Regions from separate parts of the Aeromicrobium marinum DSM 15272 genome, predicted to be linked through region 2. Evidence: predicted binding sites of a transcription regulator. Region 2 holds the regulator's gene; each other region holds the start of a gene.
The links. The regulator LexA, encoded in region 2, represses DNA repair genes until DNA is damaged. The targets are predictions, from matches to a motif close to TCGAACANNTGTTCGA.
Positions count from the first base shown of each region.

Region 1 (2,262 bases), 980 kb from region 2:
GACCGCCGGCACCATCGCCGACGACGTGGGCCGTCGCCGCGCGTTCGTGGTCGGGCTCGCCGTGCTCGTCGCCGGGTCGCTCGCATGCGTGGTCACGTCGTCGGTCGTGGTGTTCGTCGCGGCACGGATCGTGCAGGGTGTCGGGTCCGCCGCCGTCATCGCCTCGAGCCTCGGGATCATCGCGCACGCGTTCCCTGCCGGTCCCGCACGGGCACGCGCCAGCGGCGTGTGGGGCGCCAGCGTCGGCACCGGCATCGCGATCGGACCGGTCCTCGCCGCTTCGCTCGACCAGGTGGTGAGCTGGCGGGCGGCCTACGCCGTGCTCGCCGTGGCCTCGGTCGCCGTGGGCGTCCTCGCCCTGGCACTCGTCGACGAGTCCCGGATGCTCGAACCCCGCGGGCTCGACCTGGGAGGTGCCGCGCTGCTCGCCCTGGCGGTGAGCAGCTTCCTGGCAGCCCTGGTCGAAGGACGGTCGGGATGGGACCGACCGGTGGTCGTCGGCCTCGCCCTGGCGAGCGCCGCGCTCCTCGCCGGCTTCGCCGTGGTCGAGCACCGCAGCACCAGTCCCATGATCGAGCTGTCCCTGCTCACGCATCCCCCCTTTCTCGCGGCGACGGTGGCCGCAGGCGTGACGGGTGGCGGCATCATCGCCCTGATGTCGTACCTGCTCGGCTTCCTGGAGGCCGCGCTCGGCATCACCCCGCTCGAGGCGGCACTCCTCCTGCTCGCGTGGTCGGTCACCAGCGTGGTCACCGCACTGCTCGCCCGCCGCATCCCCCCGAGGTTCCCCGGTCGGGTCCAGCTCGCCATCGGTCTGCTCGTCGTCGCCTGCGGACAGCTCACGCTCACCGGCGTGCGGGCCGACTCGACCTGGCTGCACTTCCTGCCCGGCCTCCTGGTGGCCGGAGTGGCATCGGGAGTCGTGAATGCGGCACTGGGCCGCGAGGCCGTGGCGAGCGTGCCCCCGGGCCGCGGCGGGATGGGCAGCGGCGCCAACAACACCGCGCGCTACGTGGGATCGGCCGTGGGGGTCACGGTCGTGGCCGTCGTGGCGGCACGACCGGGACCGGGATCACCCGTCGACGACCTGATCAGCGGCTGGAACGTCGCCGTCGTGGTCACCGCCGCGGTGTCGCTGGTGGGGGCCGCGGTGGTGCTGGCGTGCCGGCCCCGTCGCGCCTGAGGTGCCGCTCCTGTGGTTTCGAGGCTCGCAGGCTCGCACCTCAACCACCGAGGGCTCGGGCCAGGGATGGGGCGCCCAGGCTCGCACCTCAACCACCGGGGGGCCGGCTCGGGGGCGGGTCGGTGGTTGAGGTGCGACGAGCTCTGCGAGGAGCCTCGAAACCACCACACTTCCAGCAAGAATTCCCGCCCGACCTCTGGTCATCGAACGCGTGTTCGAGTACAATGGATGCATGGACTCGGGGACCATCGTCGACACGCTTCGCACCGTTGCCGGTGCGTTGAGCGGAGGCGACGACCGCGAGGTGCTGGTCGCGATCCAGACCGCGCAGGACGCGCTGGACGCAGCCAAGGTCCACCACCTGGCCGCCCTGCAGCGCTCGGCGGGTCACGAGCTGGACGGCGCATCGGCCATGACGACCTGGACGCGCCGGCACCTGCGGTTGCCGGCGCTGACCACCCGGCAGCTCCTGGCCGCCGAGGCCACCCTGCGGGAGCTGCCCGCGGTCGCTGCTGCCGCCGAGGCGGGACGGATCCGGGTCGAGCACGTCGCGGTGTTCACCTACGGCATCCGCCACATCGGCCGCCAGATCATCGTCGAGGCCGAGCCGTGGCTGCTCGACGTCGCCCTCGCCTGTGAGCCGGTCGAGCTCCGCAGGGTCATGCGGCAGCTGCGCGAGGCCGTGTTCCCCGACCAGCTCGACCAGGCATGGGCCGACGGCATGGACAAGGAGGACCTCACCGTCAGCCCGGTCCCGATGGGCTGGCACGTCAACGGATTCCTCTCCACCGTCACCGGCGCCAAGCTGAAGGCCGTCCTCGACTCCATTGCCGCCCCCACCGACGCCGAGGACACCCGCACCGGACCCGAACGACGCGTCGACGCCCTCGACACCCTGCTGTCCACGGTCCTCGACGCAGGACTCCCGTCGGACAAGGGCATCCGACCCCACCTGTCGGTGATCGTGGGTGCGGACACTCTCGCCGGCGCCGGCAGTCCCGCGAGACTGGCTGGCTTCGACTCCATCGGTCCCCAACTCCTGTCCTACCTGGGCTGCGTTTCCGACGTCACCGGCATCC
Region 1 is NZ_CM001024.1:2,415,933-2,418,194, forward strand. It holds gene HMPREF0063_RS12280 (MFS transporter) at 1-1,183, shown strand, start outside; gene HMPREF0063_RS12285 (HNH endonuclease signature motif containing protein) at 1,416-2,262, shown strand, end outside.
Region 1: the regulator LexA is predicted to act here: its motif matches at 1,387-1,402, upstream of HMPREF0063_RS12285 (HNH endonuclease signature motif containing protein).

Region 2 (2,262 bases):
CAGCGGTGTTCGGCACGCCCGACGTGGAGCTGGTCACCGAGGACACCCCGACCCGGCCGGAGTCCCCGTACGGGGAGAGCAAGCTGATCGGCGAGTGGCTGATCGCCGACGTGGGCCGGTCATCGGGTCTGCGGCACACCTCGTTGCGGTACTTCAACGTGGTCGGGTCGGCCGTGCCGGAGCTGTACGACACCAGCCCGCACAACCTGTTCCCGCTGGTGATCAAGGCGTTGCGGGAGGGCCGCACCCCTCGCATCAACGGCACCGACTACCCCACGCCCGACGGCACGTGCGTGCGCGACTACATCCACGTGGCCGACCTGGCCGAGGCGCACGTGGTCGCGGCCCGGCGCCTGGTGGAGGGCGAGACCCTCGAGGCGGTCTACAACCTGGGCAGCGGGTCGGGCGTGTCGGTGCGCGAGATCATGGACGCCGCGGCCGCCGCGACGGGCATCGACTTCGAACCCGAGATCGGGCCGGCCCGGCCGGGCGACCCGGCCCGGATCGTGGCCACCGGCGAGCAGGCGGCCCGCGACCTGGGTTGGGAGAACCGGCACACGGTGCACCAGATGTTCGCCAGCGCCTGGAACGCCGGCTGACCGCTGGAGGTTTGTGGTTTCGAGGGCGCTCGTTCCTCGCGCCACCTCAACCACCGAGCAGGCCGACCACTCGGTGGTTGAGGTGCGAGCGTGCGAGCCTCGAAACCACCGACGCGACCACTCGGTGGTTGAGGTGCGAGCCTGCGAGCCTCGAAACCCCCGACCGGCCTACACGCGGCGCAGGACCGCGGTGACCTTGCCGAGGATCGTGGCGTGGGTGCCGTCGATGGGGGAGTAGTCGTCGTTGTGCGGCAGCAGCCACACCTGACCGTCCTTGCGCTGGAACGTCTTGACGGTGGCCTCACCGTCGAGCATGGCGGCGACGATCTCGCCGTTCTCGGCGACCGGCTGCTGGCGGATGACGACGTAGTCACCGCTGCAGATGGCCGCGTCGATCATGGAGTCGCCGGACACCTCGAGCAGGAACAGCGTGCCGTCGCCCACGAGCGACTTCGGCAGCGGGAAGATCTCCTCGACGCGCTCCTCGGCGAGGATCGGACCACCGGCGGCGATGCGTCCCACGATCGGGACGTAGGTCGCCTCGGGGTGGGCGTCGTCGATCCCGGTCTCGTCGTACGAGGACGCGGAGGCGCTGCTGACGGCATGGCGTGCCGCGCCGCCGTCGGGCAGGAAGATCTCCATGGCGCGAGGGCGGAACGGATCGCGGCGGATGTGCCCCATCTTCTCCAGCTGCTTGAGCTGGTGCGACACCGACGAGGTGCTGACCAGCCCCACCGCCTGCCCGATCTCGCGCATGCTCGGCGGGTAGCCCCGCTTCTCGACCTCGTCGCGCAGGAACTCCAGGACCCGGCGCTGCCGCGCGGTGAGCCCGTTGGCGTCGGCGGGACCGTCGGGGAGCTCGGTGACCGCGGCGTCGGTTCCGGGGGTGTTCTGCTCGTCGCTCATGCCCACAGGCTAGTACCGAAGGTGCGTTCGATCAAACACATGTTCGAGCGTGTCGCGGGGACTCGTCCACTAGGGTGACGGCCATGCCTCGCCCTCTCGTCACCCCGTCCCAGCCCCGGTCCGCCCTCGTGACGGGCGCCGCGCGGGGCATCGGCCGGGCCGTGGCCGCCGAGCTGGTGACCCGCGGCTACCAGGTGGTGGTCACCGACGTCGACGCTGCCGACGCCGCACGGACGGCGGCCGAGATCGGCGCGGTGGAGGGGTTCGCCCTCGACGTCACCGACGAGCAGGCCAACCGTGCCGCGGCGGCCCGCACGGCAGCGATCGCGCCTCTGGGCGCCTGGGTGTGCAACGCCGGCGTGCTGTTCGAGGGCGACCTGGTCGATCTCACGTCCGACCAGATCCGGCTGCAGTTCGACGTCAACGTCCTGGGGGTGGCCTGGGGTGTGCGGGCGGCCGCCGAGGTGTTCCGGCAGCAGGCGGCGAGCGGCGTGACCGGGGGAGAGATCGGCATCCTGGCCTCCCTCAGCGCCCACGCCCCGGTGCCCGGCCTGAGCGCCTACGCGGCCACCAAGGCCGCGGTGCTGTCGCTGGCGACCTCGTTGGCGACCGAGCTGTTGCCCGACGGGATCGGCGTGCACGCGGTATGTCCCGACGGGGTGGCCACGGCGATGGTCGACGGCATGGTGCCCGGTGGCGGCGCTCGTCAGGCGCTCGCCGGCGGCGTGATGCTGACGCCCGAGAAGGTCGCGACCTC
Region 2 is NZ_CM001024.1:1,433,608-1,435,869, reverse strand. It holds gene galE (UDP-glucose 4-epimerase GalE) at 1-599, shown strand, start outside; gene lexA (transcriptional repressor LexA) at 768-1,505, opposite strand; gene HMPREF0063_RS16210 (SDR family NAD(P)-dependent oxidoreductase) at 1,589-2,262, shown strand, end outside.

Region 3 (2,262 bases), 410 kb from region 2:
ATCTCCAGGTGCGTGTTGGCGCAGCCGGGTGCGGCGCACACACCGTCCTGGCGGGCGATGATCGCCCTGCGTTGCTGGAGCGTGGCGAGCCTGCGGGTGCGTCCGACGTTGAGGACCCGGGCCTGGGTGAGGTCGCCGGTGGTGGTCATGATCGCGGTCAGATCGCTGATGCAGCCCAGGTAGGACAGCAGCTGCGGTCCGATGGATCCGAATCCGGCCAGCTGGGCTGGAGTCCCGGCCGGGCCGGCACCGGCCCGGGCTGCGGCCAGGGTGTCGGCGTCGGCGATCACGGACAGGTGCGGGCGGATGCCCTTGTCCGACGGGAGCCCCGACTCGAGCACCTTCGACACCAGGGTGTCGAGGGCGTCGACGCGTCGCTCGGCGCCGGTGCGCCTGTCCTCTGCGTCGGTGGGAGCGGCGATCGAGTCGAGCACCGCCCTGAGCTTCGCTCCGGTGACGGTCGACAGGAAGCCGTTCACGTGCCAGCCCATCGGGACGGGATTCACCTGGAGATCTTCCTTCTCCATGCCATCGGCCCAGGCCTGGTCGAGGGACTCGGGGAACACGGCTTCGCGGAGCTGCTGCATGACCCGGCGGAACTCGACCGGCTCGTGGGTGACGGCGACGTCCAGCAGCCAGCTCTGTGCCTCACGGACCACGGACCGTCCGATGTGGCGGATCCCGTAGGTGAACACCGCGACGTGATCGGCCCGGATCCGACCGGCCTCGGCCGCCTCGGGCAGATCCCGCAGGGTCGAGTCGGCGGCCAACAGCTTCCTGGTGGTCTGTGCCGGCAACCGCAGATGCGTCCTGGCCCAGGTCGACATCGCCGACGCACCGTCCAGCTCGAAACCCGCCGTCCGTTGCACCGCAGCCAGGTGATGGACCTTCGCCGCATCCAACGCGTCCTGCGCAGCCTGGATCGCGACCAGGACCTCCCGGTCATCGCCACGCGTCAGCGCATCAGCAGCCCCACGCAGCGTGGCGGCGACGGTCCCCGAATCCATGCTTCCACCCTACTCGAACAGACGTTCGATGACAAGAGTCTACGGCAGGTTTCTCGCTGGAATGACCGAGGTTTCGAGGCTCCTCGCAGAGCTCGTCGCACCTCAACCAGCGAAGGGCTACCGGTGTGAAGGGTGCTCCCTGCCCCAGGCCCTTCGGCCCTCGATCGACCCCGGTCGTGACGCCACCGAACACCCGTCCCGTCGGGGTCGCGGCGCTGCTAGGGTGATCGCCGAACCGACATCCTTTAACGGCCGTCCCGTGAGGCGGAGAAGGAGGTCAGCCATGGTCACGTCATCGCACGGGTCCAGTGCCGACGAACCCGATGCTGCGCCGCTGCGACAGGTCCTCGACTCCGCCGAGATCGGTCGGGCGTTGACGCGCATCACCCACGAGATCCTCGAGCGCAACCACGGTGCCGGCGAGGTGGTCCTGGTCGGCATCCCGACCCGGGGTGTGCACCTGGCCCGCCGCATCGCCGACCGGATGAGCCAGGTCGAGTCGCGTCCCGTCCACGCCGGCGCCCTCGACATCACGATGTACCGCGACGACCTGCGGCTCAAGCCGGCCCGCGCGCTCGAACACACCGACATCCCTGACGACGTCGACGGCAAGGTCGTCGTGCTCGTCGACGACGTGCTGTTCTCGGGCCGCACGATCCGGGCCGCCCTCGACGCTCTGGGCGACCTCGGCCGACCCCGGGCGGTGCAGCTGGCGGTCCTGATCGACCGGGGCCACCGCGAGCTGCCGATCCGCGCCGACTTCGTCGGCAAGAACCTGCCGACCGCTCTCACCGAGAAGGTGCGGGTCCGTCTGCGGGAGACCGACGAGGTCGAGGACTCCGTGGCGATCGCCGGAGGCGCCTCATGAAGCGACACCTGCTGAGCGCGGCCGACCTGGCCCGCGACGAGGCGTCCCGGGTGCTCGACACCGCGGAGGAGATGCTCGGCATCGCTGAGCGGCCGATCAAGAAGCTGCCGACCCTGCGCGGACGCACCGTCGTCAACCTGTTCTTCGAGGACTCGACCCGCACCCGGATCTCGTTCGAGGCCGCGGCGAAGCGGCTCAGCGCCGATGTCATCACCTTCTCGGCCAAGGGCTCCAGCGTGAGCAAGGGCGAGAGCCTCAAGGACACCGCGCTGACCCTGCAGGCGATGGGCGCCGACGCGGTCGTCATCCGGCACCACTCCTCCGGTGCGCCCCACCGGCTCGCCGGGGCGGGGTGGACGAACGGCGCCGTGATCAACGCCGGGGACG
Region 3 is NZ_CM001024.1:1,018,940-1,021,201, forward strand. It holds gene HMPREF0063_RS05330 (HNH endonuclease signature motif containing protein) at 1-1,007, opposite strand, end outside; gene pyrR (bifunctional pyr operon transcriptional regulator/uracil phosphoribosyltransferase PyrR) at 1,291-1,875, shown strand; gene HMPREF0063_RS05340 (aspartate carbamoyltransferase catalytic subunit) at 1,872-2,262, shown strand, end outside.
Region 3: the regulator LexA is predicted to act here: its motif matches at 1,021-1,036, upstream of HMPREF0063_RS05330 (HNH endonuclease signature motif containing protein).